2 regions of the Agromyces sp. GXQ0307 genome follow, and region 1 is predicted to be linked to the other one. Evidence: predicted binding sites of a transcription regulator. Region 1 holds the regulator's gene; the other holds the start of a gene.
The links. Region 1 encodes LexA, which represses DNA repair genes until DNA is damaged. Its sites were predicted from a motif close to TCGAACANNTGTTCGA; they were not measured.
Positions count from the first base shown of each region.

Region 2: the regulator LexA is predicted to act here: its motif matches at 1,784-1,799, upstream of uvrA (excinuclease ABC subunit UvrA).

Region 1 covers NZ_JBIZVY010000001.1:22,587-38,544, reverse strand. The annotation lists gene metE (5-methyltetrahydropteroyltriglutamate--homocysteine S-methyltransferase) at 1-1,683, shown strand, start outside; gene lexA (transcriptional repressor LexA) at 1,784-2,461, opposite strand; gene ACIQH8_RS00170 (LysM peptidoglycan-binding domain-containing protein) at 2,775-3,110, shown strand; gene ACIQH8_RS00165 (RNA-binding S4 domain-containing protein) at 3,226-3,453, shown strand; gene ACIQH8_RS00160 (Fic family protein) at 3,554-4,822, shown strand; gene ACIQH8_RS00155 (histidinol-phosphate transaminase) at 4,819-5,913, shown strand; gene hisB (imidazoleglycerol-phosphate dehydratase HisB) at 5,958-6,572, shown strand; gene hisH (imidazole glycerol phosphate synthase subunit HisH) at 6,569-7,207, shown strand; gene priA (bifunctional 1-(5-phosphoribosyl)-5-((5-phosphoribosylamino)methylideneamino)imidazole-4-carboxamide isomerase/phosphoribosylanthranilate isomerase PriA) at 7,320-8,066, shown strand; gene ACIQH8_RS00135 (SseB family protein) at 8,050-8,853, shown strand; gene ACIQH8_RS00130 (pyridoxal phosphate-dependent decarboxylase family protein) at 8,917-10,341, shown strand; gene ACIQH8_RS00125 (ATP-dependent helicase) at 10,405-14,955, shown strand; gene ACIQH8_RS00120 (DNA-formamidopyrimidine glycosylase family protein) at 14,957-15,733, shown strand; gene ACIQH8_RS00115 (DUF1844 domain-containing protein) at 15,777-15,958, opposite strand, start outside.
Region 2 covers NZ_JBIZVY010000003.1:338,052-354,009, forward strand. The annotation lists gene uvrA (excinuclease ABC subunit UvrA) at 1-1,728, opposite strand, end outside; gene uvrB (excinuclease ABC subunit UvrB) at 1,836-3,899, opposite strand; gene coaE (dephospho-CoA kinase) at 3,957-4,574, opposite strand; gene rpsA (30S ribosomal protein S1) at 4,686-6,134, opposite strand; gene ACIQH8_RS11660 (DUF885 domain-containing protein) at 6,299-7,963, opposite strand; gene polA (DNA polymerase I) at 8,053-10,740, opposite strand; gene ppsA (phosphoenolpyruvate synthase) at 10,793-13,159, opposite strand; gene ACIQH8_RS11675 (ANTAR domain-containing response regulator) at 13,256-13,861, opposite strand; tRNA gene ACIQH8_RS11680 (tRNA-Leu) at 13,899-13,984, shown strand; gene pyk (pyruvate kinase) at 14,072-15,487, opposite strand; gene ACIQH8_RS11690 (glutamate synthase subunit beta) at 15,556-15,958, opposite strand, start outside.

The sequences.
Region 1 (15,958 bases):
CCGGGCCTTGTGAGCGAGAGCCTCGACGAGCCGCGCGATCGCGTGCTCGAGGCCGTCGCGGTCGCCTACGACGCGATCGGTGCCTCCGACGCACGCCCGGCGATCTTCGTCGCCGCGCCCTACGGCGACCTGGCCGACGCCCTGCCGGCGCTCGCGGCGACGCCCGTCGAGGCGATCGGGCTCGACCTCGTCCGCGGCGTGCTGCCCGCAGGGCTCGACCCGGTGACGGAGGAGGCCCTCGCCGCGAAGACGCTCGTCGCCGGCGTCGTCGACGGCCACAACATCTGGCGCGGCGACCTCGAGCGCGCGTTCGCGCACGCCGAAGCGCTCCGCTCGCTGTCGGGCGACGTCGCGGTGTCCACCTCGACCTCGCTCCTGCACGTTCCGCACGACGTGACGGAGGAGACCGCACTCGACCCGCGGCTCGTGAGCTGGCTCGCGTTCGCCGACCAGAAGGTCGCGCAGGTCGCGACGCTCGCGCGCGGCCTCGCCGACGGGCGCGACGCGATCGCGACCGAGCTCGACGCGGCATCCGCGGCCCTCGCCGACCGTGAGGCGGCGCCCGGCGTGCGCGTGCCCGCGGTGCGCGACCGCCTCGCCGCGCTCGACGCGAGCGCGTTCGCGCGCGCCGCCTACGACGACCGGGTCGCCGCGCAGGAGGACCTCGCACTGCCCGCGCTGCCGACGACGACGATCGGCTCGTTCCCGCAGACCGCGGACATCCGGCGCGCTCGCGCACGCCTCGTGAAGGGCGAGCTGACGGATGCCGCGTACCGCGAGCTCATGCGCGAGGAGATCGGTCGCGTCATCCGCCTGCAGGAGGACCTCGGCCTCGACGTGCTCGTGCACGGCGAGCCCGAGCGAAACGACATGGTGCAGTACTTCGCCGAGCTGCTCGACGGGTTCGCGGTCACGCAGCACGGCTGGGTGCAGTCGTACGGCTCGCGCTGCACGCGTCCGTCGATCCTCTGGGGCGACGTGTCGCGGCCCGCGCCGATGACGGTCGAGTGGTCGGAATACGCCCAGTCGCTCTCGGAGAAGCCCGTGAAGGGCATGCTCACCGGGCCCGTCACGATCCTCGCGTGGTCGTTCGTGCGCGACGACCAGCCGCTCGGCGACACCGCGCGGCAGGTCGCGCTCGCGCTCCGCGACGAGATCGGCGACCTCGAGGCTGCGGGCATCCGCATCATCCAGGTCGACGAGCCGGCCCTCCGGGAGCTGCTGCCGTTGAAGCGCGCCGACCAGCCGGCGTACCTCGAGTGGTCGGTCGGATCGTTCCGCCTCGCCACGGGCGGGGCCGCACCGGCCACGCAGGTGCACACGCACCTCTGCTACTCGGAGTTCGGAGTCGTCATCGACGCCATCCGCGAACTCGACGCCGACGTGACCTCGATCGAGGCGGCGCGCAGCCGCATGGAGGTCGTCGGCGACCTCGCCGCGAGCGGCTTCGACCACGGCGTCGGCCCGGGCGTCTACGACATCCACTCGCCGCGCGTGCCCAGCGTCGAGGAGGTGCGCTCGCTCCTCGAGCGCGCGGTCGACGGCGTGCCCGCCGGCCGGCTCTGGGTGAACCCCGACTGCGGCCTGAAGACCCGCGGCTACGACGAGACGGTCGCCTCGCTCGCGAACATCGTCGAGGCGACGCGCTCGGTGCGCGAGGGGGTCGCGGTCGCGACCGCCTGATGCGAAGAACGAGGGCGGATGCCGCGGGGTGAGCCCGCGGCATCCGCCCTCGTCGTCTGCGGCTTCGGTCGCCGCGGGGCGCTGAGCGCCGGGCCGTCCGTCAGACGGTGCGGAGCACCGCGACGACCTTGCCGAGCACCTCGGACTCGTCGCCGAGGATCGGCTCGAACGCCGAGTTGCGGGGGAGCAGCCAGGTGTGTCCGTCGCGCTGGCGGAAGACCTTGACCGTCGCCTCGCCGTCGAGCATCGCAGCGACGATCTCGCCGTTCTCGGCCGTCTTCTGCGAGCGGACGACGACCCAGTCGCCGTCGCAGATGGCCGCGTCGATCATGGAGTCGCCGACGACCTTGAGGATGAACAGCTCGCCCTTGCCGACGAGCTGGCGGGGGAGCGGGAAGACCTCTTCGACCTGCTGCTCGGCGGTGATCGGCACGCCCGCCGCGATGCGCCCGACCATCGGCACCATGGCAGCGTCGCCCACCGGTGCCGGCTCGGCCGAGGGCGAGCGGTTCTCGGTGCCCGGAAGGTCGATGAGGATCTCGAGCGCGCGGGGGCGGTTCGGGTCGCGTCGCAGGTAGCCGGCGAGCTCGAGCTGGTTGAGCTGGTGGGTGACGCTCGAGAGCGAGGAGAGGCCGACAGCGTCGCCGATCTCGCGCATGCTCGGCGGGTAGCCGCGATCGGCGACCGAAGCACGGATCGCCTCGAGGATCGCGAGCTGCTTCGGGCTCAGCGTCTTGCGCCGACGCGACCGGCCGCTCGCGCCGCGTGCCTGGTCGATGTCGATGCTCACGTGCCTCGCCTCTCGTCGGGACCGCGTCGGCCCGGATGTCGGTGGTCGGTGTTCGACTGTCGTCGGACATTCGAAACTGTATCCGCCTCGCGCTTGCGCGACAAACATCCGTTCGAGTGTGTCGCGGATATCGGGCCCGAAATCCCACCATCGGGTTCTTGCAGCGCCGAAAGTTCGAAGATATATTCGGAACACAGCTTCGCATCCGGCCCTCCCGGCCGAGGGCCGGATGCGGGGCTGGAGCCTCGGGAGGTGCGGAATGAGTGCAGTGGTGATGGGGCCCGCGATTGCGGCGCAGACGATGCCCGCGTTCGATTCGTCGACGGCGCGCACGCGCCTCAGGCTCACGAGACGGGGTCGCATCGTCCTCACCGGCATCGCCGCGCTTCCCCTCGCTGTCGGCGTGCTCATCGGGGTGCTCTCATCGGGCGGCGCCGTCGCCGGCATCGACGACGGGCGAGCCGCGGTCGCGTTCGAGACGATCGAGGTCGGCGCCGGCGACACGCTGTGGGCCATCGCCGAGTCGATCGCCCCGTCGGCCGATCCGCGCGACGTGATCTACGAGATCATGCGCCTCAACGGCCTCGACGACGCCGTGGTCCAGCCGGGCCAGCGGCTCGTGCTCCCCGCGGGCTGAGTAGGGCCCTGCAAGCGGGCGACCTCCCTGGAGGCGGCGGTGCCGATTCGCCGAGCGCTGCGGTGTCGTCCGCGTCGCCCAGCGTGACCGACTGGCGGCGGACTAGCATTCGGGGATGACGAAACCGGCTCCGATCGACGACGTCCCGATCGGTGGGGACGTCATCCGCCTCGGGCAGTTCATGAAGTTCGCAGGGCTCCTCGACTCCGGCGGTGACGTGAAGGAGGCGATCCTCAACGGCCATGTGGCCGTGAACGGTGAAATCGATCGCCGACGCGGTCGGCAGCTGCAGCTCGGCGACGTGGTCAGCTTCGATGGAAGAACCGTTCGGGTCTGCCCGTGATGGGTTCTCCGCGCGGAAGGTGACACCGTGCAACTCAGATTTACGTTAGGTGCGATAAAGTAAATATACGGTTTCTGCGATCCACGTCAGGAGACACCTCATGGCTCACTACGTCGATCTGCTCTGGAACCCGGAGGACACCGCGCACCTCTGCCGGAAGGACCGCGCTCCGGGCCGGTACCGGGCGTACGTCCCTGATGAGCTCGGCACGGAGCTGCCGGCGATCAGCCGTGATGCGCAGCAGGCCGCGGAGGATGCGCTGGCCGTGCTCGCTCGCGCCGATGAGCGCATCGGCGACCGAGGCGGGTACCTGAACCATCTGCTGATCCGTTCCGAGAGCATCTCCTCGTCGTGGATCGAGGGGAACAGCATCAGCCCGAAGAAGCTCGCCATCGCCGAGCTTCTCGACTATGGCGCAGGCAGCGGACTCAGCACACGCGTGGCGCTCGACGTGGTCGCGAACGTGCGCGCGACAGAAGAGGCGATCGCCGAACTGGGCGACCGGGAGCTCGCCCCCGACGTCACGACGGCGGATATCGAGCGATTGCAGCACCTCATCGAGCCCAGGCTCGAGCCCGGCCTTCGGACGGAGCAGAACTGGGTCGGCGGCCCGGGATGGAGTCCGCTCCGCGCGGACTTCGTTCCGCCGCCCGAGACCGAGGTGCGCCGACTCGTCGACGACCTCGCGGGCTTCGTCACGGCGACCTCGGGGAACCCCGTCGTGCGCGCGGCGATCGCGCACGCGCAGTTCGAGACGATCCACCCGTTCGTCGACGGCAACGGGCGCACGGGCAGGGCCTTGATCCACACCGTGCTTCGTCGCGCCGACGCACTCCGGAACACGCTCATCCCCATCAGCACGGTGTTCGCCGGCGACACGGATCGCTACATCGCAGGGCTCAGCGCGTACCGGGAGATCCCATCGCGCCTGGACGAGTGGGTCATCAGCTTCGCAGAGGCCGCAGAGCTGGCCGCGGGCAACGCGGTCAGGCTCGCTGCCGACATCGCAGCGCTCGACGATGAGGTGCGCGAGAACCTGGCCCGCTTCCGCGCCGACCAGGGCATCACGCCCGCGATTCCGCGAAGCGATGCCGTGGTGCTGAAGATCCTGAGCGCGCTGGCCGCCGAGCCGGTCCTGACCATTGAGACGGTGGCTGCCCGGCACGAGGTGTCGACGGCCGCCGCCCATCGCGCGCTCACCCAGCTCGCCGGTGCGGGAATCCTCGGTCGCACGAAGAACCAGAAGGGGAAGCTGATCTGCTGGACGGCCGACCGGCACCTGGCGCTGATCAGCCTGACCGAGCGCAGCAACCGCGTCGCCGGTGACCGCCGAAACACGGATGTCGCCGCGGATAGCATTGATCGGTGACGAGTCTCGACGACCTGCCCATCCGCGACGACCTCCGCGGCAAGTCCCCGTACGGTGCCCCGCAGAAGCACGTGCCGGTCGCGCTCAACGTCAACGAGAACACGCATCCGATCCCCGAGGACGTCGCGCACGACATCGTCGCGCGGGTCGCCGCCGCCATCATCGGCCTGAACCGGTACCCGGACCGCGAGTTCACGCAGCTCCGCACCGCGCTCGCCGAGTACCTCCGGCACGGCCTCACCCCGGAGCAGCTCTGGGCGGCCAACGGCTCGAACGAAGTGCTGCAGCACGTGCTGCAGGCGTTCGGCGGCCCCGGCCGCACGGCGCTCGGCTTCGGTCCGACCTACTCCATGTACAGCCTGCTCTCCTCGGGCACCGGCACCGGGTGGATCGCCGCGGAACGCGACGCCGACTTCGAGCTCTCGCCCGAGACCGCGGTCGCCGCGATCGAGCGCCACGATCCCGACATCGTGCTGCTCTGCTCGCCGAACAACCCGACGGGCACGCCACTGTCGCTCGAGACGATCGCCGCGGTGGCCGACGCCGCCCGCGGCGTGGTCGTCGTCGACGAGGCCTACCAGGAGTTCGCCGATCCCGGAACGCCGAGCGCGCTGACGCTCCTCGCGGGTCGTCCGCGGCTGCTGGTGTCGCGGACCATGAGCAAGGCCTTCGCCTTCGCCGGTGCCCGGGTGGGCTACCTCGCCGCCGACCCGGCGGTGATCGACGCCCTGCGCCTCGTCCGCCTCCCGTATCACCTCTCCGCCCTCACGCAGGCGGCGGCGCTCGGCGCCCTCGCGCACTCCGACGAGATGCTCGCGATGGTGGGCGAGATCCGCGCGCAGCGCGAGCGGATCACGCGCGAGCTCGCCGCACTCGGCTTCCGGCCGTACCGCAGCGGCGCGAACTTCGTGCTCTTCGGCGGCGTCGACGACCCGCACGCGGTGTTCGAGGCGCTGCTCGAGCGCGGCATCCTGATCCGCGAGATCGGCCTGCCCGGTTGCCTGCGCGTCACGGCCGGCACGGAGGCCGAGACGACCGCGTTCCTCGAGGCCATGGCCTCGTTCGCGCCATCCGCCGCGTCGAACGCCTGATCCAGCCCGGAATCCTCACCGACCTCCCCGAATAGGATGACCCCATGAGCACCGACCGCCCCGCGCGCACCGCGCGCGTGCAGCGCGAGACCAGCGAGTCGAGCATCGACCTGTCGATCGACCTCGACGGCACCGGCACGAGCGACATCGAAACGAGCGTGCCGTTCTACGACCACGTGCTGACCGCGTTCGCTAAGCACTCGCTCACCGACCTCACCGTCCGGGCGAAGGGCGACATCGAGATCGACGTGCACCACACCGTCGAAGACGTGGGCATCGTGCTCGGCCAGGCGATCCGGCAGGCGCTCGGCGACAAGCGCGGCATCTCGCGCTACGGCGACGCGCTCGTACCGCTCGACGATGCGCTCGCGCAGGCCGTCGTCGACATCTCGGGGCGGCCCTACCTCGTGCACGGAGGCGAGCCGGCCGGGTTCGAGTTCCACCTGATCGGCGGGCACTTCACGGGCTCGATGGTCCGGCACGTGTTCGAGGCCATCACGTTCAACGCCGGGCTGACCGTGCACGTGAACGTGCTCGGGGGGCGAGACCCGCACCACATCGCCGAGGCCGAGTTCAAGGCCTTCGCGCGTGCGTTCCGGCAGGCGAAGGCGCTCGACCCGCTCGTGCGCGGCATCCCGTCGACCAAGGGCGCCCTGTGACCGCCACGCGTCGCGTCGCCGTCCTCGACTACGGCTCCGGCAACGTGCACTCGGCCGTGAAGGCGCTCGAACGTGCGGGCGCCGAGGTCGAACTCACGGCCGACCGCCGAACGATCATGGAAGCCGACGGCCTCGTCGTGCCGGGCGTCGGCGCGTTCGCGGCCGTCATGGACGGGCTGCGCTCGGTTCGCGGCGACGAGCTCATCGATCGGCGGCTCGCCGGCGGCCGGCCCGTCCTCGGCATCTGCGTCGGGATGCAGGTCATGTTCGAGCACGGCGTCGAGCGCGGCGTCGACACCGAGGGCCTCGGCGAATGGCCGGGCGTCGTCACCGAGTTGCCGAGTGATGTGCTGCCGCACATGGGCTGGAACACCGTGCAGCCCGACGAGGGCTCGGTGCTGTTCGACGGCCTCGAGGACGAGCGGTTCTACTTCGTCCACTCGTACGCGGCGCAGGCGTGGCACCTCGACGTCATCCCGCCGTTCCCGCAGCCGAGGCTCACGTGGTCCGAGCACGGCGGCCGCTTCCTCGCCGCCGTCGAGAACGGCCCGCTGTCGGCGACCCAGTTCCACCCGGAGAAGTCGTCGGATGCCGGCATCCGACTGCTCGCGAACTGGATCGGCTCGCTCGGCTGACGCCGGGCACGACCCCGCAAGACCTTCGATGCGTCACGGCCTTCCAGTGCGGACTAGGATGCTGTGACTGTGCCGAGGCCGCGCTTCCGCGGCATCCGATTCGAGGACAGTGATGAGTGAGTTCAGCAAGACCCCCCGTCTGGTGCTGCTTCCGGCAGTCGACGTGGCGGGAGGCAAGGCGGTCCGCCTGACGCAGGGCGAGGCCGGCACCGAGACGAACTACGGCGACCCCGTCGACGCCGCCGCCGACTGGGCCGACCAGGGTGCCGAGTGGATCCACCTCGTCGACCTCGACGCCGCCTTCGGGCGCGGCTCCAACGCGGGGATCCTCAAGAAGGTCATCCGACAGGTCCGCGGGGTGAACGTCGAGCTCTCCGGCGGCATCCGCGACGACCGGTCGCTCGAGAACGCGCTCGAGATCGGCGCGAAGCGCATCAACCTCGGCACCGCGGCGCTCGAGAATCCGGAATGGGCGGCCTCCGTCATCGCGCAGTACGGGGAGGCGATCGCCATCGGCCTCGACGTGCGGGGAACGACGCTCGCTGCCCGGGGCTGGACCAAGGACGGCGGCGACCTCTGGCAGGTCATGGACCGCCTCGAGGACGCCGGCGCCGCCCGGTACGTCGTGACGGATGTCACGAAGGACGGCACCCTGCAGGGGCCGAACGTCGACCTGCTGCGGCAGATCATGGAGCGCACGCGCCGCCCCGTCATCGCGTCGGGCGGCGTCTCGAGCCTCGACGACATCGCCGCGCTGCGCCAGCTCGTTCCGCTCGGCCTCGAGGGCACGATCATCGGCAAGGCCCTGTACGCGGGCGCGTTCACGCTGCCCGAGGCGCTGGATGTCGCATCCCACTGACCCCGCGGCGGACTCCGCCGGTCGCCCGTGGGCGGGGCGGTCCTTCCAGTCGAACCCGCACGCCGCGGATGACGGCCGCATGCCGGAGGCGCTCGGTGTCGCGCTCGAGCGCTTCCGCTCCGGTGACGGCGGCCAGGCCGACGTCGTCGCGGCGTTCGGTCCGTCGCGGCTGCTGATTCCGCTCCTCGCCGAGCTCGGCGACGGCGGCACCGAGGTCGGCGCGCACGGCCACGCCGTCGACAAGAGCCAAGAGCTGTCGATCGTGACCGTCGAGGGACCCGATGGCCGTCGCGTACTGCCCGTCTTCGGGTCCGTCGAGGCGATGAACCGGTGGAACCCGGTCGCACGGCCGGTGCCCGGCGACGGCGTGCGGGTCGCGCTGGCGGCCGCCGACGACGGCACCGAGTTGGTCGTGCTCGATCCGGGCTCGCCGACCGAGTTCGTGCTCCGCCGGCCCGCGGTCTGGGCCGTGGCGCAGCAGCAGCCGTGGCATCCGCCGGTCGAATCGGGTGCCGTCAGGGAGGCGTTCGAGGCGTCGATCGGTGGCGAACTGGCGGTGCTCGGCGTCGAGCTCGTCGCCGGCGATCCCGACGCGCGGCTGCGGGGGCCGGAGCTGGTGGTGCGGCTGCGGCTGATCGCGGGCCTGACCCGGACCGAGCTGGATGCCACGACTGCGCGGCTCGCGAGGCGGTGGGCCGCGGACGACGCGATCGCCACGGGCGTCGACTCGCTCGCGGTGAAGCTCGTGGCCGGCGAGCCGGGGGAAGGCGACTCGCTCGGCCGTTGACCCCGGCGAGGCGCGAGAGCAGGATCGGGACTGCGCGACGACGCGCGGAAGTCCAGGTGGATGATGACCGACGAACCATCGGGAGCCGACACCGCCCCCGACCTCAGACCGCTCGACGACGAACTGCTCGGCCTGGCGCACCGGCACGCCGCAGCCTGGCTCGAGACGGTCGCCGAGCGCCCGATCCCGCCGCGGGCGGGCGTCGAGGGGGTCATGGACGCGCTCGGCCGCGAGCTGCCGGAACGCGGTGAGCCCGCCGACGCGGTGATCGACCGGCTCGTCGAGGGCGCGGAGCCCGGGCTCATCGCCATCGGGTCGCCGAGGTTCTTCGGCTGGGTCATCGGCGGCACCCAACCGGTCGCACTCGCGGCGGACTGGCTCGTCTCCGCCTGGGACCAGAACACGGGGCTCGGGATCATCTCGCCGGGCATGGTCGCCGCGGAGGAGATCGCGTCCTCCTGGCTGCTCGACCTGCTCGGCCTCCCGGCCGGGAGCGACGTGGGCTTCGCGACCGGGGCGACGACCGCGCAGTTCGCGTGCCTCGCGGCGGCGCGCGACGAGGTGCTCCGGCGCGTGGGCTGGGACGTCGAGGAGCAGGGGCTCGGCGGCGCGCCGCGCATCCGATGGCTCGCCGGCGCCGAGCGGCACGGCACCATGGACCTCGCGGCGCGCTACCTCGGCCTCGGGGCGCCGACCGTGGTCGCGTGCGACGACCAGGGGCGCATTCGGCCCGACGCACTCGAGGCGGAGCTCGCGCGCGGCGAGGGGCCGGCGATCGTCGCGCTGCAGGCCGGCAACATCCACTCGGGTGCGTTCGACCCGTTCGCCGAGACGTGCCGGATCGCGCACGAGGCGGGCGCGTGGGTGCACGTCGACGGCGCGTTCGGGCTGTGGGCCGCGGCATCCCCGCGCCTCGCGCACCTGACGGCGGGCCTCGCCGACGCCGACTCCTGGTCGACCGACGCGCACAAGACCCTGAGCGTGCCGTACGACTGCGGCGTCGCGATCGTGCGCGACGGTGCCGCGATGCGGCGCGCGCTCAGCCTGCAGGCGAGCTACCTGCAGGCGACGGACGTCGGCGCCGATCCGCACGAGAAGGTCGCCGAGCTGTCGCGTCGGGCCCGGGGCGTGCCGACCTGGGCGGTGCTGCGGCACCTCGGCCGTGAGGGCGTCGCCGAACTCATCGACCGGCTCGCAGGGTCGGCCCGGATCATCGCCGACGGGCTCGCGGAGCTGCCCGGCGTCGAGGTGCTGAACGAGGTCGTCTTCACCCAGGTCTGCGTCGCGCTCGGCGACGACGCGGCGACCGAGGCGCTGAGCGCCGCGCTCTGGGCGGACGGCGAGGTGCTCGCGATGACGTCGCGCTGGCACGACCGCGCGGTCGTCCGCTTCTCGGTGAGCAACTGGGGCACGGATGCCGCGCAGGCGCGCCGCACGGTCGACGCGGTCTCGCGCGTGCTCGACGGGCTGCGGGAGCAGGGCGGCTGAGGAGTCGCCGAGCGTCGTCGAGCGCCCGGCGTCGATGTCGGCGGCATCCGCTTGAATGGGGGGATGACCGGGGCCATCGACTCGTTCGCGCCCGCGACGCGGGCGTGGTTCACCGAGTCCTTCCACGAGCCGACGCCCGTGCAGGATGCCGCGTGGCGGGCGATCGCGGCGGGCGAGCACGCGCTCGTGGTGGCGCCCACGGGCTCGGGCAAGACGCTCGCGGCGTTCCTGTCGGCCATCGACCGACTGCACCACGAGGGTCCGGCGGCCGACGCGGCGACGGGCGAGGTGACGGATGGCGCGGCTCGCGCCACGCGCGTGCTCTACCTCTCGCCGCTCAAGGCCCTCGGCGTCGACGTGGAGCGGAACCTCCGCGCGCCGCTCGTCGGCATCGCCCGCACCGCGGCCGCGCTCGGCGTCGACGTGCCCGAGGTCACGGTCGGCGTCCGTTCGGGCGACACCTCGCCGACCGATCGTCGCGCTCTCGTGAAGCGCCCGCCCGACATCCTCATCACGACGCCCGAGTCGCTGTTCCTCATGCTCACGTCGCAGGCCCGCGAGACGCTCGTCGGCGTCGAGACGGTCATCGTCGACGAGATCCACGCGCTCGCGGGCACCAAGCGTGGTGCGCACCTCGCGCTCTCGCTCGAGCGGCTCGACGAACTCGTCGCGCGGCCCGTGCAGCGCATCGGCCTCTCGGCGACCGTGCGCCCCCATGAAGAGGTGGCGCGGTTCCTCGCCGGCACCCGCCCGGTCTCGATCGTCGCGCCGCCGTCCGGCAAGCGGTTCGACCTGCGGGTCACGGTCCCCGTCGACGACCTCGGCGACCTGTCCGGCGAGGCGGGCGGGTCGGTGTGGCCGCACGTCGAGGAGGCGATCCTCGACGAGGTGCTCGCGCACCGGTCGACCATCGTGTTCGCGAACTCGCGCCGGCTGGCCGAACGGCTGACGGCGCGGCTCAACGAGCTGTGGGTCGAGCGGACGGCCGAGCCGGTGCCGGAACTCGAGGTCGTCGGGTCCGGCCGACCGCCGGCCGAGCTGCCCGGTGCGTCGGGCATCACCGCGGGTGCCGAGCCGATCATCGCGCGCTCGCACCACGGCTCCGTGAGCAAGGAAGAGCGCGCGCTCGTCGAGGCCGACCTGAAGGCGGGCCGCCTGAAGTGCGTCGTCGCCACCTCGAGCCTCGAGCTCGGCATCGACATGGGCGCGGTCGACCTCGTCATGCAGGTCGAGTCGCCGCCGTCGGTCGCGAGCGGGCTGCAGCGCATCGGCCGCGCCGGCCACCAGGTCGGCGAGGTGTCGAAGGGGCTGATGTTCCCGAAGCACCGCGCCGACCTGCTGCACTCCGCCGTCGTCGCCGAGCGCATGGTCGAGGGCGCGATCGAGCCGATGCGCATCCCCGCGAACCCGCTCGACGTGCTCGCACAGCAGACCGTCGCGGCCGCCGCGATCGACGAGTGGGAGGTGGAGCACTGGTTCGACGTCGTGCGCCGCGCCGCCCCCTTCGGCACGCTGCCGCGATCGGCCTTCGACGCGACGCTCGACCTGCTCGCCGGGCGCTACCCGTCCGACCGCTTCGGCGAGCTGCGTCCGCGCATCGTCTGGGACCGTGATGCGGGCACGATCACGGGGCGGCGCGGAGCGCAACGCCTCGCGGTCACGAGCGGCGGCACCATCCCCGACCGAGGGCTCTTCGGCGTCTTCATGATCGGCGACGCCGGGCCGGGGCGGCGCGTCGGCGAGCTCGACGAAGAGATGGTGTACGAGTCGCGCGTCGGCGACGTGTTCGCCCTCGGGGCGACGAGCTGGCGCATCCAGGAGATCACGCACGACCGCGTGCTCGTCTCGCCCGCGTTCGGCGAGCCGGGGCGCCTGCCGTTCTGGAAGGGCGACGGCATCGGCCGGCCCGCCGAGCTCGGCGCCGCGATCGGCGCGTTCATCGGCGAGCTCGCCGCCGCCGACGAGCCGGCCGCACTCGCGCGCACGGAGGCGGCCGGCCTCGACGAGCGAGCCGGGGCGAACCTCGTGCGCTTTATCGCCGACCAGCGCGAGGCGACGCGCATCGTGCCCGACGCCGAGCACCTCGTCGTCGAGCGCTTCCGCGACGAGCTCGGCGACTGGCGCATCGTGCTGCACTCGCCGTACGGCATGCGCGTGCACGCGCCGTGGGCGCTCGCCGTCGACGCACGCGTGCAGGAACGGCTCGGCGTCGAGGCGCACGCCGTGGCGAGCGACGACGGCATCGTGCTCCGCATCCCCGACACTGCCGACGAGCCGCCCGGCAGCGAGCTGTTCGAGTTCGACCCGGAGGAGCTCGCGCAGCTCGCGACCGAGCGGGTCGGCGACTCGGCGCTGTTCGCGTCCCGCTTCCGCGAGTGCGCCGCCCGGGCGCTGCTCCTGCCCAGGCAGAACCCCGGTCGCCGGTCGCCGCTCTGGCAGCAGCGGCAGAAGGCGTCGCAGCTGCTCGAGGTCGCGCGCGACTACCCCGACTTCCCGATCGTGCTCGAGGCCGTGCGCGAGTGCCTTCAAGACGTGTACGACCTGCCCGCGCTCACCGCCCTCGCCGAGCGCATCCGCGGTCGGCGCATCCGCTTCGTCGACGTCGCGACCGAGACCGCGAGCCCGTTCGCCGCGAGCCTGCTCTTCGGCTACGTCGGCGCGTTCATGTACGAGGGCGACGCCCCGCTCGCCGAGCGTCGCGCCGCCGCCCTCTCGCTCGACCCCGGGCTGCTCGCCGAGCTGCTCGGCACAGTGGAGCTTCGCGAGCTCCTCGACCCGGCCGTCGTCGAGGAGACCGAGCGGATGCTGCAGCGCCGCCATATCGACCGGGTCGCGCGCGGCGAGGAGGGCGTCGCCGACCTGCTCCGCGAGCTCGGACCGCTCACGGACGCTGAGGTCGGCGAGCGGGTCGACGAGGCGACGGATGCCGCGGCATCCGTCGACGCGCTCGTCGCCGCCCGCCGCGCCGCCCGGGTGCGATTCGCGGGAACCGAATGGATCGCGGCCGTCGAAGACCTCAGCCGACTGCGAGACGCGCTCGGGGTGCCGATCCCGCCCGGCCTGCCCGACGCGTTCGGCGAGGCCGTGCGCGACCCGCTCGGCGACCTCGTGAGCCGGTACGCACGCACGCACGGGCCGTTCACCACGGGCGCCGTGGCCGAGCGGTTCGGCATCGGCGCCGCGATCGCGCACACCGCGCTCGCGCGGCTCGCCGGCGAGCGGCGCCTCGTCGAGGGCGCGTTCCTGCCGCACGGCAGCGGCGCGGAGTGGTGCGACGCCGAGGTGCTGCGGCGCCTCCGCCGCCGGTCGCTCGCAGCGCTCCGGGAGGAGGTCGAGCCCGTCGCGCCGCGCGAGTTCGCGCGTTTCCTGCCCGACTGGCAGCACGTCGGCGGGCGACTGAGGGGCGTCGACGGCGTCGCCGCGGTCGTCGAGCAGCTCGAGGGCGTGCGCATCCCGGCGTCGGCGTGGGAGTCGCTCGTGCTTCCCGCGCGGGTCGGCGACTACCGGCCCGAGTTCCTCGACGAGCTCACCGCGAGCGGCGAGGTGCTCTGGGCCGGCCAGGGCGCGCTCGCGGGCGACGACGGCTGGATCAGCCTGCACCTCGCCGACACCGCGAAGCTCACCATGCCGGCACCCGTCGACCAGCCGCTCGACGCCATCGAGACCGAGCTGCTCGCCGTGCTCGGCGGTGGGGGCGCATACTTCTACCGGCAGCTTGCCGAGGCGGTGGGCGCGACCGAGGAGGCGCCGGTCCTCGACGCGCTCTGGCGGCTCGCGTGGGCGGGACTCGTGACGAACGACACGTTCGCGCCCGTGCGCGGGCTGCTGCTCGGCGGGGGAGCGCACAAGACGCGCGCCAGTGCGCCGCGAGCCCGCATCCGCGGCCGGGCGGTCTCTCGCCGGGTCCTCGCGCAGGCGGCCGCGGCCGCGGAGGGCGCGCGCTCACCGCGATCGGCGCCCCCGCGCGCGGCCGGCCGGTGGTCGGTGCTCCCCGTGCCGAGCGACGCCGCGACGCCCCGAGCGCACGCCCTCGGCGAGACGCTGCTCGAGCGCTACGGCATCGTCACCCGGGGTTCGGTCGTCGCGGAGGACCACCTCGGCGGCTTCGCCCTCGCGTATCGCACGCTCGCCGGATTCGAGGAGACCGGCCGCGTACGGCGCGGCTACTTCATCGACGGCCAGGGCGGGGCGCAGTTCGCCACGAGCGCCGCGGTCGACCGGGTGCGGCAGGCGCCGCCCGGCGGGGCGTTCGCACTCGCCGCGACGGATCCGGCCAACCCGTACGGCGCCGCCCTCGACTGGCCCGAGCCGACCGTCGAGCTCACGCACCGGCCCGCGCGGAAGGCCGGCGCGGTCGTCGCGCTCGTAGACGGCGAGGCCGCCTTCTACCTCGAACGAGGCGGGCGCACCGCGCTCGTGTTCACCGACGACGACGAGGTGCTCGCGCAGGGCGCGACGGCGCTCGCCGAGGCCCTCGCCCGGGCTCGCGGGGCGCGGTTCCGCGTGGAGACCGTGAACGGCGCACCCGTGTTCGGCTCGGCGCTCGACGCGCCGCTCCGCGCCGCCGGTTTCCGGGAGACGCCCCAGGGCCTCCGGTTCGAGGCGAGGGGCTGAGGTGCCCGAGGGCGACACCGTGTTCCGGGCCGCGCACCGGCTCGACGACGCGCTCGCCGGTCGCACGGTCGTGCGAAGCGACCTCCGGGTGCCGTCGTACGCGACGGTCGACTTCGCGGGCGACACGATCCACTCGGTCGGCAGCCGCGGCAAGCACCTGCTCATGCGCATCGGCGACCACGTGCTGCACACGCACCTCAAGATGGAGGGGGAGTGGCGCATGCTCCGGCCCGGCCAGCGCTGGCCGCGACCCGCGCATCGCGCCCGCGCGATCCTCGAGACCGCGGACGGCACGGCCGTGGGCTTCGACCTCGGCCTCGTCGAGGTGTTCCCGGCCGACGAGGAGGCCGACCGGCTCGCCTACCTCGGGCCTGACCTGCTCGGCACCGACTGGGACGCCGCGGAGGCGGCGCGCCGCCTGGCTGCCGATCCCGACGTGCCGTCGGTGGTGGCGCTCGCCGACCAACGGAACCTCGCGGGCCTCGGCAATGTGCTCGTCAACGAGGTCTGCTTCCTGCGCGGCATCCGCCCCGACCGCCCGATCGGCGAGGTCGACCTCGCACCGGCGATCGACCTCGCGCGCCGGGTCATCCACGCCAACCGCGACCGCCTCGAGCGCACGACGACGGGCGACACGCGACCCGGGCGGCGCCTCTGGGTCTACGGTCGCGCCGGCGAACCGTGCCGCCGCTGCGGCACGCGCGTCGAGTACGGCCAGTTCGGCCGCAACGACGTGGAGCTGCGCGACACCTACTGGTGCCCGCACTGCCAGCGGTGAGGGAGGCGCCGGGTCGCGGAGCGCGAAGCGCGCGCGTCGAGACCTAGGAGACCGGCCCCGTCCACTTCTCGCCGGGGCCCTTGCCGAGCTCGTCGGGAATGCTCGAGGCCTCGCGGAAGGCGAGCTGCAGCGAGCGCAGCCCGTCGCGGAGCGACCGTGCGTGCATGTCGCTGATCTCGGGGGCACCGGCCGTGATGAGGCCGGCGAGCGCGTTGATGAGCTTGC
Region 2 (15,958 bases), on a different contig from region 1:
GCCCGGGCCGATATCGACGATCCAGTCGGCCGTGCGGATCGTGTCCTCATCGTGCTCCACGACGATCAGGGTGTTGCCGAGGTCGCGCAGGGCGACGAGCGTGTCGATGAGGCGGCGATTGTCGCGCTGGTGCAGGCCGATGCTGGGCTCGTCGAGTACGTAGAGCACACCGGTCAGGCCCGAGCCGATCTGGGTCGCGAGCCGGATGCGCTGCGCCTCGCCACCGGAGAGCGTGCCAGCGGCACGTGCCAGGTCGAGGTAGCTGAGCCCGACGCGGATGAGGAAGTCGAGTCGGAGCTTGATCTCGCGGAGCACCTGGGCCGCGATCGCCTGCTCGCGGTCGGTCAGCTCGAGGCGGTCCATGAACGCCCGCGCGTCGTGCAGGCTGAGCCGGCACACGTCGGCGATCGACGCCTCGTGGATCAGGACCGAGAGCACCTCGGGCTTCAACCGGTCGCCGTGGCAGACCGGACAGGGGATCTCGCGGAGGTACTCCGCCCAACGCGCGCGCTGCACATCGGTCTCGGCCTGGAGGTACTGCCGCTCGATGTAGGGCACGACGCCCTCGAAGCCGGAGGTGTAGCTCATCTCGCGCCCGTAGCGGTTTCGCCAGCGCACGCGCACCTCGAAGTTGTCGCCGCGCAGCACGGCGTGGCGAGCGTCGGCGTCCAACTCCTCCCACGGGGTGTCGAGCGAGAATCCGAGGTCGCGTGCCAGCCCGTCGAGCAGTTTCTCGTAGTAGTTGTAGAGGCTCTTGCCCTGCGAGGTCCACGGGAGGATGACGCCCTCGGCGATGCTGAGGGCCGGATCGCCGAGCAGCAGCTCCTCGTCGACCGACATGCGCGTTCCGAGCCCGGAGCACTCGGGACACGCGCCGAACGGGGCGTTGAACGAGAAGGTCCGAGGCTCGATCTCGGTGAGCGCGATCGGGTGCTGGTTCGGGCAGCTGAGCTTTTCGGAGAAGGTCTGCCACGCGGCATCCCCCTCGCGATCGACGTAGTTGACCTGTACGAGTCCGTCGGTGAGACGCAGCGCCGTCTCGAGCGAATCGGTGAGTCGACCGAGGATGTCGTCGGAGGCGACGAGGCGGTCGATCACGACCGAGATGTCGTGCTTGACCTGCTTCTTCAGCTTCGGCGCCTCGTCGAGGCGGATGAGTTCGCCGTCGACCACGGCTCGCGAGTAGCCCTGCCCGGAGAGCTCGCGGAACAGGTCGACGAACTCTCCCTTCTTCTGCGACACGACAGGGCTCAGAACCTGGAACCGGGTGCCCGCCTCGAGTTCCATGAGCCGGTCGGCGATCTGCTGCACCGTTTGCCGCTGGATCCGTTCGCCGCAGACGGGGCAGTGCGGCACGCCGATGCGCGCCCAGAGCAGGCGCATGTAGTCGTAGATCTCGGTGATCGTGCCGACCGTCGACCTCGGGTTGCGGTTGGTGGACTTCTGGTCGATCGACACGGCGGGGCTGAGCCCCTCGATGAAGTCGACGTCGGGCCGATCGACCTGCCCGAGGAACTGCCTCGCGTATGCGGAGAGCGACTCGACGTAGCGGCGCTGGCCCTCGGCGAAGATCGTGTCGAACGCGAGGGACGACTTGCCGGACCCCGAGAGCCCGGTGAACACCACCATCGCGTCGCGAGGGATCTCGACGTCGACGTCGCGCAGGTTGTGGACGCGTGCCCCGCGGACACTCAGGCGCGAATGGGCATCGAGACGTGAAACTGGCACCCTACGAGTCTACGAACGGCCTCCGACACTCTCGCCGCGAGCACACCTGCTGAGAGCGAACACACGTTCGATTCCCAGTCGGATGCCTCGTGGCCCGCGTCGCATGATCAGCCCAGGTGGCCCGCCTTCTCCATCTGCCGCAGCTCGCGTTTCAACTCGGACACCTCGTCGCGCAGGCGGGCCGCGAGCTCGAACTTCAACTCGCCCGCGGCCTCGAGCATCTGGTCGTTGAGGTCGCGGATGAGCTCCTCGAGGTCGTTCGCTCCGGCCGCGGCGATGCCGTCGCGCCGCATCGGGACCGGCGAGGTCCTGCGCCCGTCGCGGCCGGCGAGGAGTGCGGCGGTGTCGGCCTCCTCGCGCGCGAGGACCTCGGTGATGTCGGCGATCCGCTTGCGGAGCGGCGTCGGGTCGATGCCGTTCACGCGGTTGTACTCGATCTGCCGGTCGCGCCGCCGGTTCGTCTCGTCGATCGCGAGCTGCATCGACTCGGTCATCACGTCGGCGTACATGTGCACCTGGCCGGAGACGTTGCGGGCCGCTCGACCGATCGTCTGGATGAGCGAGGTCGACGACCTCAGGAAGCCCTCCTTGTCGGCGTCGAGGATCGCCACGAGCGACACCTCGGGCAGGTCGAGCCCCTCGCGGAGGAGGTTGATGCCCACGAGCACGTCGTAGACGCCCGCACGCAGTTCCGTCAGGAGTTCGACGCGCCGGAGCGTGTCGACGTCGGAGTGCAGGTATCGCACGCGCACGCCGGCCTCGGTCAGGAAGTCGGTGAGCTCCTCCGCCATCCGCTTCGTGAGCGTCGTGACGAGCACGCGCTCGTCGCGCTCGGCCCTGGCCCGGATCTCCTCGAGCAGGTCGTCGATCTGGCCCTTGCTCTGCTTCACCACGATCTCGGGGTCGACGAGGCCCGTCGGACGGATGATCTGCTCGACGACGCCGTCGGCGATGCCCATCTCGTACCTGCCGGGCGTCGCCGAGAGGTACACGGTCTGGCCGACCCGGTCCTTGAACTCGTCCCACTTCAACGGTCGGTTGTCGAGGGCGCTCGGCAGGCGGAAACCGTGCTCGACGAGCGTGCGCTTGCGCGACGCGTCGCCCTCGTACATCGCGCCGATCTGCGGAACGGTGACGTGCGACTCGTCGATGACGACGAGGAAGTCGTCGGGGAAGTAGTCGAGGAGGCAGTGCGGCGCCTCGCCGGGTGCCCTCCCGTCGATGTGGCGCGAGTAGTTCTCGATGCCCGAGCAGAAGCCGATCTGCTCCATCATCTCGAGATCGAACGTCGTCCGCATGCGGAGCCGCTGCGCCTCGAGGAGCTTCCCCTCGCGCTCGAGCTCCTGCAGCCGCTCGTCGAGCTCGTCGCGGATCGTGCCGATCGCCCGCTGCATGACGTCGACGCTCGCGACGTAGTGCGACGCAGGGAACACCGGCACCGCGTCGAGCTTCGCCACGACCGTTCCGGTCAGCGGATGCAGGCTGTGCAGCGCCTCGATCTCGTCGCCGAACATCTCGATGCGGATCGCGTGCTCCTCGTACACCGGGATGATCTCGATCGTGTCGCCACGGACGCGGAAGGTGCCGCGCGAGAAGTCGACGTCGTTGCGCTGGTACTGCATCGAGACGAACTTGCGGATGAGCCAGTCGCGGTCGACCCGCTGCCCGACCTGCAGCGGCATCATGGCGCTGAGGTACTCCTCGGGCGTGCCGAGGCCGTAGATGCACGAGACCGTCGAGACCACCACGACATCGCGCCGACTGAGCAGCGAGTTCGTCGTCGAGTGCCGCAAACGCTCCACCTCGGCGTTGATCGACGAGTCCTTCTCGATGAAGGTGTCCGTCTGCGGCACGTACGCCTCGGGCTGGTAGTAGTCGTAGTACGAGACGAAGTACTCCACGGCATTGTTCGGCATGAGTTCCCGGAACTCGTTCGCGAGCTGTGCGGCGAGCGTCTTGTTGTGCGCGAGCACGAGCGTCGGCCGCTGGACCTGCTCGATCAGCCAGGCCGTCGTGGCGGACTTGCCCGTGCCGGTCGCACCGAGCAGCACGACGTCGGTCTCGCCCGCGTTGATTCGCGCTGCGAGGTCGGCGATCGCCTGGGGCTGGTCGCCGCTCGGCGCATACTCGCTGACGACCTCGAACGGGCGCACGGAACGGGTCGACTGCATGGATCCGAGTCTAGGTCGGCCCACCGACAGGCGAGCCGGGTACGCCGAGGGCGTACGTCAGGCGTGCTCGGCGCGTCTCGCCCGGTCGATGTCGACCCACAGCGCGTCGGCCTGGCTCACGGTGTGCGCGATCGTTCCGCCGGTGTCGATGACGACGTCCGCCACCGCACGTCGCTCCTCATCGCTCACCTGGGCGTCGACTCGGGCCTCGGCCTGGATGGGATCGAATCCGCGTTCCTCGACGAGTCGCTTGACCTGCGCGCGCTTCGGCGCGCTCGTCACGACGACGAGGTCGAACGGGTGGTCGACCTGCGCCTCGACGAGGAGCGGCACGTCGTAGACGACGACCGCATCCGGGTCGTCGGCCTCGGCCTTCGCGATGAGCTTCGCGGACAACTCCCGCACGGCTGGATGCACGATCGCGTTCAGCCTGGCTCGCGCGTCATCGTCCCGGAACACGAGTTCACCCAGTCGCTGCCGGTCGAGCGTCCCGTCGGACCTCCGGACATCCTCTCCGAACGCGGCGACGATCTCCTCCAGGCAGGTCGTGCCAGGTTCGACGACGCGACGCGCGAGCTGGTCGGCGTCGATGTGGATGGCGCCGTGCTCGACGAGTCGACGCGCAACGGTGGACTTGCCCGACGCGATGCCGCCGGTGAGACCGATCAGATACACGAGGTCCACTCTACGGGTGGTCGGGCGGCGCACCCGGACGACGGAAGGCCGGCCCCCGAGGGGACCGGCCTTCCGTGTGCCGTTCGCGCGGCGCGACGCCGCGCGACTCGATCAGTTGCTCGAGAGCTTCTCGCGCAGCGCCGCCAGCGAGGCGTCGTCGGCGAGGGTGCCCGCACCGGCCGAGTCGCTGGAGTACGACGAGGTGCCCGACGAGAACGAGTCGTCCGACGTCTGCGCCGCGAGCGAGGCCGCGACCTGCTTCTTGTGCGCCTCCCAGCGAGCCTGGGCCGCAGCGTACTCCTGCTCCCACTTCTCGCGCTGGGCCTCGAAGCCCTCGCGCCACTCGTTGGTCTCCGGGTCGAAGCCCTCGGGGTACTTGTAGTTGCCCTGCTCGTCGTACTCGGTGAGCATGCCGTAGAGCGCCGGGTCGAACTCGGTGCCCTCGGGGTCGACGCCGTCGTTCGCCTGCTTGAGCGAGAGCGAGATGCGGCGACGCTCGAGGTCGATGTCGATGACCTTGACGAAGACCTCCTCGCCCACCGAGACGACCTGCTCGGCCAGCTCGACGTGGCGGCCGGACAGCTCCGAGATGTGCACGAGGCCCTCGATGCCGTCCGCGACGCGGACGAACGCACCGAACGGGACGAGCTTCGTGACCTTGCCCGGGGTGACCTGGCCGATCGCGTGCGTGCGCGCGAAGACCTGCCACGGGTCCTCCTGGGTCGCCTTGAGCGAGAGCGAGACGCGCTCGCGGTCGAGCTCGACGGAGAGCACCTCGACGGTGACCTCCTGGCCGACCTCGACGACCTCGGACGCGTGCTCGATGTGCTTCCACGAGAGCTCCGAGACGTGGACGAGACCGTCGACGCCACCGAGGTCGACGAACGCACCGAAGTTGACGATCGACGAGATGACGCCCTTGCGGATCTGGCCCGGGTGGAGGTTCTGCAGGAAGGTCGAGCGCGACTCCGACTGGGTCTGCTCGAGGAGGGCGCGACGCGACAGGACCACGTTGTTGCGGTTCTTGTCGAGCTCGAGGATCTTCGCCTCGATCTCCTGGCCGAGGTACGGCGTGAGGTCGCGGACTCGGCGCAGCTCGATGAGCGACGCGGGCAGGAAGCCGCGGAGGCCGATGTCGACGATGAGGCCGCCCTTGACGACCTCGATGACCGAGCCGGTGACGACGCCGTCGTTCTCCTTGATCTTCTCCACGTCGCCCCACGCGCGCTCGTACTGCGCGCGCTTCTTCGACAGGATCAGACGGCCTTCCTTGTCCTCCTTCTGGAGAACGAGGGCCTCGACGGTGTCGCCGACCTCGACGACCTCGCTGGGGTCGACGTCGTGCTTGATGGAAAGTTCGCGCGAGGGGATGACACCCTCGGTCTTGTAGCCGACGTCGAGGAGGACCTCGTCGCGGTCGATCTTCACGACGGTGCCCTCGATGAGGTCGCCGTCGTTGAAGAACTTGAGCGTCTTCTCGACCGCGGCGAGGAAATCGTCAGCAGATCCGATGTCGTTGATCGCGACCTGCTTGGGCGCCTTGGTCGTTGCGGTTGTCATGTAGTGGATGCTCCGAATGGACAGTATCGGGCCCGACGCGGGAAGAGCGGTGTCTTTGGTTGGTCCGCGACGGGCAGGCGGACAGGATTGTCACACGAGTGACACTCCATCCTAGCCGCTCGCGGCAGCACCGAGCAACCCGGGCGTGTCGCGCCATTCCGCCGTCACGCCGCCAACGCACCCCGCAGCGTGTCGAGCCCGACCCCGCCGAGCGAGAGCGCCCGACGGTGGTATTCGCGGATGTCGAAAGCCTGCCCGTCGCGCCGGCGCACGTCGTCGCGCAGCTGCTCCCAGATACGCTGCCCGACCTTGTACGACGGCGCCTGTCCGGGCCAGCCGAGGTAGCGGTGCACCTCGAACCGCACGAACTCCGGCGGCATGTTGACGTTCCGGCCCATGAACTCGAACGCGTACTCCCCCGTCCACACACCGTCGCCGTCGGGACGCCGCTTGCCGAGGTGCACGCCGATGTCGAGCACGACGCGCGCTGCGCGCATCCGCTGCCCGTCGAGCATGCCGAGCCGGTCCGCCGGGTCGTCGAGGTATCCGAGCTCCTGCATGAGCCGCTCGGCGTACAGCGCCCACCCCTCGGCGTGTCCCGACGTGCCGGCGAGCTGTCGGCGCCAGGTGTTCAGCTGCCGCCGGTTCACGACGGCCTGCCCGATCTGGAGGTGATGACCGGGTACACCCTCGTGGTACACCGTGGTCTTCTCGCGCCAGGTGTCGAATTCGGTGACGCCCTCGGGCACCGACCACCACATGCGCCCGGGCCGCGTGAAGTCGTCGCTCGGACCCGTGTAGTAGATCCCGCCCTCCTGGGTCGGCGCGATGCGGCACTCGAGCGTGCGGATCTCCTCCGGGATGTCGAACTGGGTCGCTCCGAGCTCGGCGACCGCGCGGTCGCTGGTCTCCTGCATCCACCGCTGCAGCGCATCGGTGCCGACGAGCTTGCGCGCCGGGTCGGATTCCAGGTGCGCGACCGCCTCCTCGACGCTCGCCCCCGGGAGGATGCGGTTCGCGACGGCCTCCTGCTCGGCGACCATCCGGGCGAGCTCATCGATCCCCCACTCGTACGTCTCGTCGAGGTCGATCACCGCCCCGAGGAAGTGACGCGACCGGAGCGCGTACAACTCCCGGCCGACCGCGTCGGCCTCGCCGGCGCGCGGCGCGAGTTCGCCCTCGAGGAACTCGGCGAGCCGGCCGTAGGCGGATGCCGCCTGCGCGGCTCCGGCGTCGAGGTCGCGTCGCAGCGACTCGCCGACCACCGTGCCCGCGCCGCCGACGAAGGCGGCGAAGAAGCCGTCGGTCCGCGCGTGCCGGCGCGCCTGGACGGCGACCTCGTGGACCTGGCGGACGGCCGGCACGGTGTCCCGTTCGATCCCGAGCCGCAGCGTCTCGATGTACCCGTCGATCGCGTCGGAGACCGCGCCGAGCCGCGCCGAGATCCGCGCCCAGTCCTCCTCGGATGCAGTGGGCATCAGGTCGAAGACCTCGCGGATCTCCTGTGCGGGGCTCGCGATGACGTTGAGGTCGCGCAGGTGCAGGCCGGCCGCATCCGCCTCGAGGTCGAGCCCGAGCTCGCTGCCCAGGTCGACCACCGTGATCCGGTCCACGTCATCTGCGGGGTTCGCAGCCTGGAGCGCCGCTCGCGTCGCCCGGACGGCCGCGATGCGGGCCTCATGGCCGTCGGGCGAGAGGTCCGGAAGCCGGTGGTCCTGCTCGGTGCGGCCGATGTAGGTGCCGACGGTGGGGTTCAGCTCGACGATCGTGTCGACCCACTCCTCGGCGATCCGGTCGACATCGGTGGGAGTGCGGTCTTCGGTGGCCATGACGGCGAGCCTAGACGAGCGGATGCCGCGACCGCGAAGCCGCGAGGACGCCTCGGGTCCGAGCGCAGCGGGGGGCATCGGCACCGGGCTCAGTGGGCCGCGTCCTCCCAGTCCCGACCGCGGCCGACCTGCACGTCGAGCGGCACCAGCAACTCCGCGGCATGCGACATCCGGTCGTGCACGAGGGCCTCGAGCTCGTCGCCCTCGCCCGCCGCGACCTCGAAGATGAGCTCGTCGTGCACCTGCATGAGCATGCGCGAGCGGAGCTCGCGCTCGCGCAGCTCGCGCTCCACGCCGATCATCGCGAACTTCATGATGTCGGCGGCGGAACCCTGGATCGGGGCGTTGAGCGCGGCACGCTCGGCGTTCTCGCGCAGCACGCGGTTCGGGCTGTTCAGGTCGGGGAACGGACGGCGTCGGCCGAAGATCGTCTCGGTGTACCCGTCGAGCTTCGCCTGGGCGACAACCCCGCGCAGATAGTCGCGAACCGCGCCGAAGCGCTCGAAGTAGTCCTTCATCAGCTGCGTCGCCTCGGCGCGATCGATGCGCAACTGCTTCGACAGGCCGAACGCGCTCAACCCGTACGCGAGCCCGTACGACATGGCCTTGACCTTCGTGCGCATGAGCGGCGTGACCTCGGCCGGGTCGACGTCGAAGATGCGCGCGCCCACGAACCGGTGCAGGTCCTCGCCGGAGTGGAAGGCCTCGATGAGCCCCGGATCCTCCGACAGATGCGCCATGATCCGCATCTCGATCTGCGAGTAGTCGGCCGTCAGCAGCTCCACGTAGTCGGCGCCGTGCGTGAAGGCCGAGCGGATGCGCCGACCCTCCTCGGTGCGGACCGGGATGTTCTGGAGGTTCGGGTCGGTCGACGAGATGCGGCCGGTCGTGGTCCCGACCTGCACGTAGCTCGTGTGCACACGGCCGTCGGACTGGATCGACCGGTCGAGCGTCTCGACGATCTGCCGGAGCTTGGTCGCGTCGCGGTGTTCGAGGAGGAGGCCGAGGAACGGGTGGGGGTTCGTCTCCTGCAGGTCGGCGAGCGCCCCCGCATCGGTCGAGTAGCCCGTCTTGGTGGCCCGCGTCTTCGGCATGCCGAGCTGCTCGAACAGCACCTCCTGGAGCTGCTTCGGCGATCCGAGGTTCACCTCGCGGCCGATCTCGTCGTACGCCGACTGCGCGAGCGCGGCCGCACGCTCACCCAGCTGGCCCGAGAGCTCGGCGAGCTTCTCGTGCTCGACCGTCACGCCGCGGAGCTCCATCTCTGCGAGGACCCCGACGATCGGGATCTCGATGTCGGCGAGGACGCGCCGCGACCCCTCGGACAGCGCCGCGAGGACCTGCGGGGCGACCCGCAGCGAGTACCAGGCGAACTCCGACGCCCCGGCCGTGCTGTCGGCGTCGGGGACCAGCTGCGACGGGTCGGCCATGGGAACGGTCTCGCCGAGGTAGCGGGAGACGAGATCGACGAGGTCCTTCTCCGCGAGGCTCGGGCGGACGAGCCATCCGGCGATGAGCGTGTCGACGACGAGTCCGTCGAAGGGCAGAGCCGATCGACGCAGCGCCTTGAGCTGGGGCTTCGCATCGGTCATGACCTTCGGAGCGTCGCTCGCGAGCCACGCCTCGAACGGCTCGAGCTCGACCGAACCGGCCACCCAGTCGAGCCGCACGCTCTCGGTCGTGCTCGCGATGCCTGCGCCGATCACCCGGCCGTCGAGCACCTCGAAGCTGAGTCCGAGGCCGGCGGGCTCGGCCGCCGTCGCCCGTGCGAACCACGCGGCGAGTTCGTCGCCCCGAAGGGCCTGCGGGACCGGGGCGACCGCCGCCGCCTCGGCCTCGGCGGACAGCGCAGCGGTACCGTCGGCCGTCAGCCCGTTCGACTCGGCCGCCATCTTGGTGACGCGCTCGAGCAGGGTCTTGAACTCGAGCCGGTCGAACAGCTCGCGGACCGCGGCTTCGTCCATCGGCTGCGCCGCGAGGTCGGGGAGCTCGACGTCGAGGTCGAGATCACGCACGAGGCGGTTGAGCCGACGGTTGCGCACCGCATTCTCGCGCTCGCGGCGCAGGTTGTCGCCGACGACGCCCTTGATCTCGTCGATGTGCTCGAGGATGCCGTCGAGGCTGCCGTACAGGCCGAGCCACTTGACCGCCGTCTTCTCGCCGACCTTCGTGATGCCCGGCAGGTTGTCGCTCGTCTCCCCGACGAGCGCAGCGACGTCGGGGTACTGCTCGGGACGGACCCCGTAGCGCTCGAGCACGGCATCGGAGTCGTAGCGCTTCAGCTGCGAGACCCCCTGCACGTTGGGGTAGAGCAGCGTGACGTCGTCGTCGACGAGCTGGATCGTGTCGCGATCACCGGAGACGACGAGCACGTCGAACCCCTCGGCCGCGCCACGCGTGGCCAGCGTGGCGAGGATGTCGTCGGCCTCGAAGTCCTCCTTCTCGAGCACGGTGATCCGCATGGCGCGCAGCGCCTCCTTCAGGAGGCCGATCTGCCCCTTGAACTCGTGCGGCGTCTCGCTGCGGTTGGCCTTGTACTCCGTGTACTCGCGCGTGCGGAACGACTGGCGCGACGTGTCGAAGGCGACGGCGAGGTGCGTGGGCCGCTCGTTGCGCAGCAGCATGAGCAGCATCGACAGGAAGCCGTGGATGGCGTTCGTGTGCTGACCGTCTCGGGTGCTGAAGCTGTCGACGGGGAGCGCGTAGAAGGCGCGGTAGGCCAGCGAGTGGCCGTCGACGACGAGCAGGGTGGGCTTCACGGGGGTGGGGTCGGGCACCCGACAAGACTACAAGCGGGCACCGACACCGACCCCTCCCGCCGTCGGGGCCTCAGTGGGCTCGCGCGCCCCGCGCGGCATCGAGGAGGATCCGCCGCTCCGCGGCCGCGACCACCCTGCGGGTGCGCTCCGCGGCATCCGGATTGACCGAGATCGAGTCGATGCCGAACCGCACGAGGTGCTCGGCGAACGCCGGATCGTTCGAGGGCGCCTGGCCGCAGAGGGACGACGTGATGCCGGACGCGCGGCACGCCGTGACGATGCGCTCGATCGCGTCCAGGACCGCGGCGTCGGACTCGTCGAAGAGCTCGGCGCAGATCTCGGAGTCGCGGTCCACGCCGAGCATGAGCTGCGTGAGGTCGTTCGAACCGATCGAGACGCCGTCGATGCCCATGGCCGCGTACTCGGGGATCCGGTAGACCACCGACGGCACCTCGGCCATGACCCATCGCCTGAGGCCGCGCTGGCGACCGAGCGGGCTCGCGTCGACGAGTTCGAGGCACGCCTCCAGTTCCCACCGCGTGCGCACGAACGGCAGCATGACGTGCAGGTTCGGCGTCTCCTCGCGCACCCTGGCGAGGAGCTCGAGCTCGAGGGCGAAGAGCTCGGGCTCCTTCACGTATCGGTACGCGCCGCGGTAGCCGATCATCGGATTGTTCTCCTGCGGCTCGAAGCGATCGCCGCCCTCCAGGCCGCGGAACTCGTTCGTGCGGAAGTCGATCGTGCGGTACACGACGGGCCGGCGCCCGAACGCGCGCGTCACCGCGAGCAGCGACTCGGTCATACGGCGGACGAATTCGTCGCGCTCGCCGCGCGCGAGCATCTCGCGGGGATGGAGTCCCCCGAGCGCGTCGGTGATCATGAACTCGGCCCGCAGCAGACCCACACCGTCGACCTCGAGCGCCGCGACGTCCGCCGCGCGTTCCGCGATCGCGAGGTTGACGTAGAGCTTCGTCGCGAGCGACTCGCGTTCGGCGGAGGCTCCGGAGGTCGGCACGGCCCGCGCGGTCGTGACCGCGGGGGCGGATGACGCGGCCCCCGCGGCATCCGCCCCTTCGATCACCTCGCCCTTCGCACCGTCGACCGTCACCAGTTCGGCGTCGCGGAGCACCGTCGTCGCGGTCCGCGCCCCGACGACCGCAGGGACGCCGAGCTCGCGCGCGACGATCGCGGCATGGCAGGTCATGCCGCCGCCGTCGGTCACGACCGCGGCCGCGCGACGCATGGTCGGGACCCAGTCGGGATTGGTCATCGGGGCGACGAGGATCTCGCCCGCCTGCAACCGGCCGCCGTCCTCGGGCTCCTGGAGGATGCGGACGCGCCCCGAGACGCGCCCCGGGGCGGCGGCGAGGCCCCGCAGCAGCACGGTCCCCGCCGGCGCGGTGCCCGCCGGCGCGGTGCCCTCGACGGACGGACTGCTCGTCCCTCCCGCCGTCGGCGTCGAGCCACCGCCGAGCGTCGTGACCGGCCGGGACTGCAGCATCCAGAGGCGCCCTCGGGAGTACGCCCACTCGGTGTCCTGCGGCTCTCCGTAGTGCGCCTCGACCCGGAGCCCGAGCGCGGCGACCTCGAGCACCTCCTCGTCGCTGAGCACGCGTCCGTCCGCCTGCTCGGGTCCGAGTTCCTCACGCTCCACGGTCCCGCCCGAACCCGGCACGAGTCGATGCGTCTGACGCCCGACGCGCACCGAGATGAGGCGCGGCCCGTCCTTCGCGACGACGTACGTGTCCGGCTCGACGGCGCCGGAGACGACGACCTCGCCGAGGCCGAGCGCGGCCTCGATCACCAGGCGGTCCCGGGCGCCGGTCGACGGATCGACCGTGAACATGACGCCGGACCGATCGGAGGGAATCTGCGTCTGCACGACGACGGCGAGCTCGGGCTCCTCGTCCATCCCCTGGCTCGCGCGGTAGGAGATGACCCGGTCGCCGTACAGCGACGCCCAGCAGTCCCGGACCCGAGCGATCAGGTCCTCGTCACCGAGGACGTTGTTGTACGTCTCGTGCATCCCGGCGAACGAGGTGCCCTCGGCATCCTCGGACGTCGCGGACGAACGGACCGCCACGGGGAGCCGGTCACCCAGGCGGTGGTACTCGTCGAGGATCGCGGCACGCACGTCGTCCGGCACCGCGACGGTGCCGACCGTCTCGCGCAGTGCCGCGGCCGCGGCCGCGAGGGCGGCAGGGTCGTTGACCGTCTCCGCCGCCGCGCGGAACCGCTCGAGCAGCTCCGCGCGGACGCCGGCGGCGGAGACCGCGCGGAGGTACGCCTCGGCGGTCACCACGAATCCGGGCGGGATCGGCAGGCCCGCGGAGGTCATCTCCCCGAGGTTCGCCCCCTTGCCGCCGACGGTCGGGGCATCGCCGAGGCGGACCTCCTCGAACCGGCTGACCAGCTTGGACGTCGCGTCGTGCAGCATGTGCGCACCCCTCGTTCCGAATGGAACCGGGCCGTCACGGCCCGGGATACACCACACACTCCCCCGCGGGTCGATTCCCGCCTAGGGCCGGAGGACCTACTTCTTGGGCGCGAGCTGCTCGATGATCGCCTGCGAGACGTCCTTCATCGTCAGGCGACGATCCATCGAGGCCTTCTGGATCCAACGGAACGCCTCGGGCTCGGTGAGTCCCATCTTCTCGTTCAGCAGGCCCTTCGCACGGTCGACCAGCTTGCGGGTCTCGAATCGCTCGACCAGGTCGCCGACCTCGGCCTCGAGCGCGATGATCTGCGCGTGGCGGGCCAGGGCGATCTCGATCGCGGGCAGCAGGTCGTTGGGGGTGAACGGCTTGACGACGTACGCCAGCGCGCCCGCCTCGCTCGCACGCTCGACGAGTTCCTTCTGGCTGAACGCGGTCAGGAGCACGACCGGGGCGATGTGGCCCTTCGAGAGTCGCTCCGCCGCAGAGATGCCGTCGAGTTGGGGCATCTTCACGTCCATGATGACCAGGTCGGGCCGCAGCTCGGTCGCGAGCTGGACCGCGGTCTCGCCGTCGCCGGCCTCGCCGACCACCTCGTAGCCGTTGTCGCGCAGGATCTCGACGATGTCGAGGCGGATGAGCGATTCGTCCTCCGCGACCACGACGCGACGCGGTGCCGGCTGGGTGTCTTCGGTGTCTGTCACGCTGGAAAGCCTACGGTATTCTGGCCGGGGCCCTGAGGCCGGTGTGGCGGAATGGCAGACGCGGAGCACTCAAAATGCTTTGCCCGAAAGGGCGTGTGGGTTCGACCCCCACCACCGGCACCACGCGGTCGGATCCCGTGATCGGCATGCCCCCGGACACGCCGAACGGCCCGGCCGCTGCACGCGACCGGGCCGTCGGGACGGATCGGGTCAGAGCACCTCGCCGACGACATGCACGCGCACGTCGTTCGTGGTGCCGGGGATGCCGGGGGGCGACCCGGAGATGATCACGATCTTCTCGCCGGCCTCGGCCTTCCCGGTCTTCCCGAGGACCTCGTCGACCTGACCGACCATCTGGTCGGTGTGGGTCACCGGCGCGACGACGAACGACTCCACGCCCCAGTTGAGCGCCATGCGGCGACGGATCTCGGGGTACGGCGTGAACGCCAGGATCGGGATGGTGCTGCGCAGGCGCGACATCCGTCGCACCGACTCACCCGTCTCCGTGAACACGCACAGGTACTTGGCCTCGACGAAGTCCGCGACCTCGACCGCGGCGAGCGTGATCGCCCCGGCCTGCGTGCGCGGCTTCGTGCCGAGCGGGGCGATCCGGTGCAGGCCGTGCTGCTCCGTCGACTCGATGATGCGCGCCATGGTCTTCACGGTCTGCACCGGGTACTCGCCGACGCTCGTCTCGCCGGAGAGCATGACGGCGTCCGCGCCATCGAGGATCGCATTCGCGACGTCCGATGTCTCGGCGCGGGTCGGCACGGGCGCGTGGGTCATCGACTCGAGCATCTGCGTGGCCACGATGACCGGCTTGGCCAGTCGCCGCGCGATCTCGATCGCCCCCTTCTGCACGATCGGCACGGCCTCGAGCGGCAGCTCGACGCCGAGGTCGCCACGAGCGACCATGATGGCGTCGAACGCCTCGATGATCTCCTCGAGCGCCTCCACGGCCTGCGGCTTCTCGATCTTGGCGATGACCGGCAGCCGGCGACCCTCCTCCGCCATGATCTGGTGCACGCGTTCGATGTCGCGCGCGTTCCGGACGAACGACAGCGCGATGAGGTCGGCGCCGAGCTTCAGCGCCCAGCGCAGGTCGGCCTCGTCCTTCTCCGACAGGGCCGGCACGTTCACGGCGACGCCCGGCAGGTTGATGCCCTTGTTGTTCGACACCGGACCGGCGACGACCACCTTCGTGGTCACGGTCGTGCCGTCCGTGTCGAGGACCTCGACACGCACCTTGCCGTCGTCGATGAGGAGGTGGTCGCCCGCCTCGACGTCGTGCGGCAGTCCCTTGAACGTGGTGCCGACGATCTCCTTCGTTCCGAGAATGTCCTCGGTCGTGATCTTGAAGATGTCGCCCTCGGCGAGCTCGTGCGGCCCGTCGGCGAACTTCCCGAGGCGGATCTTCGGACCCTGGAGGTCGACGAGCACGGCCACCGCTCGACCGGAGTCGTTCGCCGCCTTCCGGACGTTCTGGTAGACCCCCTCGTGCACGTCGTAGCTGCCGTGGCTGAGGTTCATGCGCGCCACGTCGACGCCGGCATCGATGATCGCGCGGATCTGCTCGTAGCTCGATGTCGCCGGCCCGAGGGTGGCGACGATCTTCGCTCTTCTCATGTGGTGTGTGCTCCAGGGGTTACGCGCCGAAGCGCTGGATCGGGGTCTGCAGGCGCCGACGGCGCCGGTCACACGGCGAAGGCTCGCGCCGTCGCGGGGATGGGGCTCGGCAGCTGCGTCTCACCTTCAAGGTACCGGTCGACGGATGCCGCCGCAGCCCGGCCCTCGGCGATGGCCCACACGATGAGCGACTGCCCGCGGCCGGCATCGCCGGCGACGAACACGCCGGGCTCCTCGGTGGCGTAGTCGGCCTCGCGCGCGAAGTTGCCGCGGTCAGTGGCACGGAGCCCGAGCTGGTCGTGCGCCGCCTCGGTCTCCGGGCCGGTGAACCCGAGCGCCAGGAGGACGAGGTCGGCGGGGATCTCGCGCTCGGTGCCCGCCTTCGGCACGCGGCGCCCGTCGAGGTACTCGGTCTCGGCGACCCGGATGGCGCGCACCTCGCCGACCTCGTTGGCGAGGAACTCGACCGTG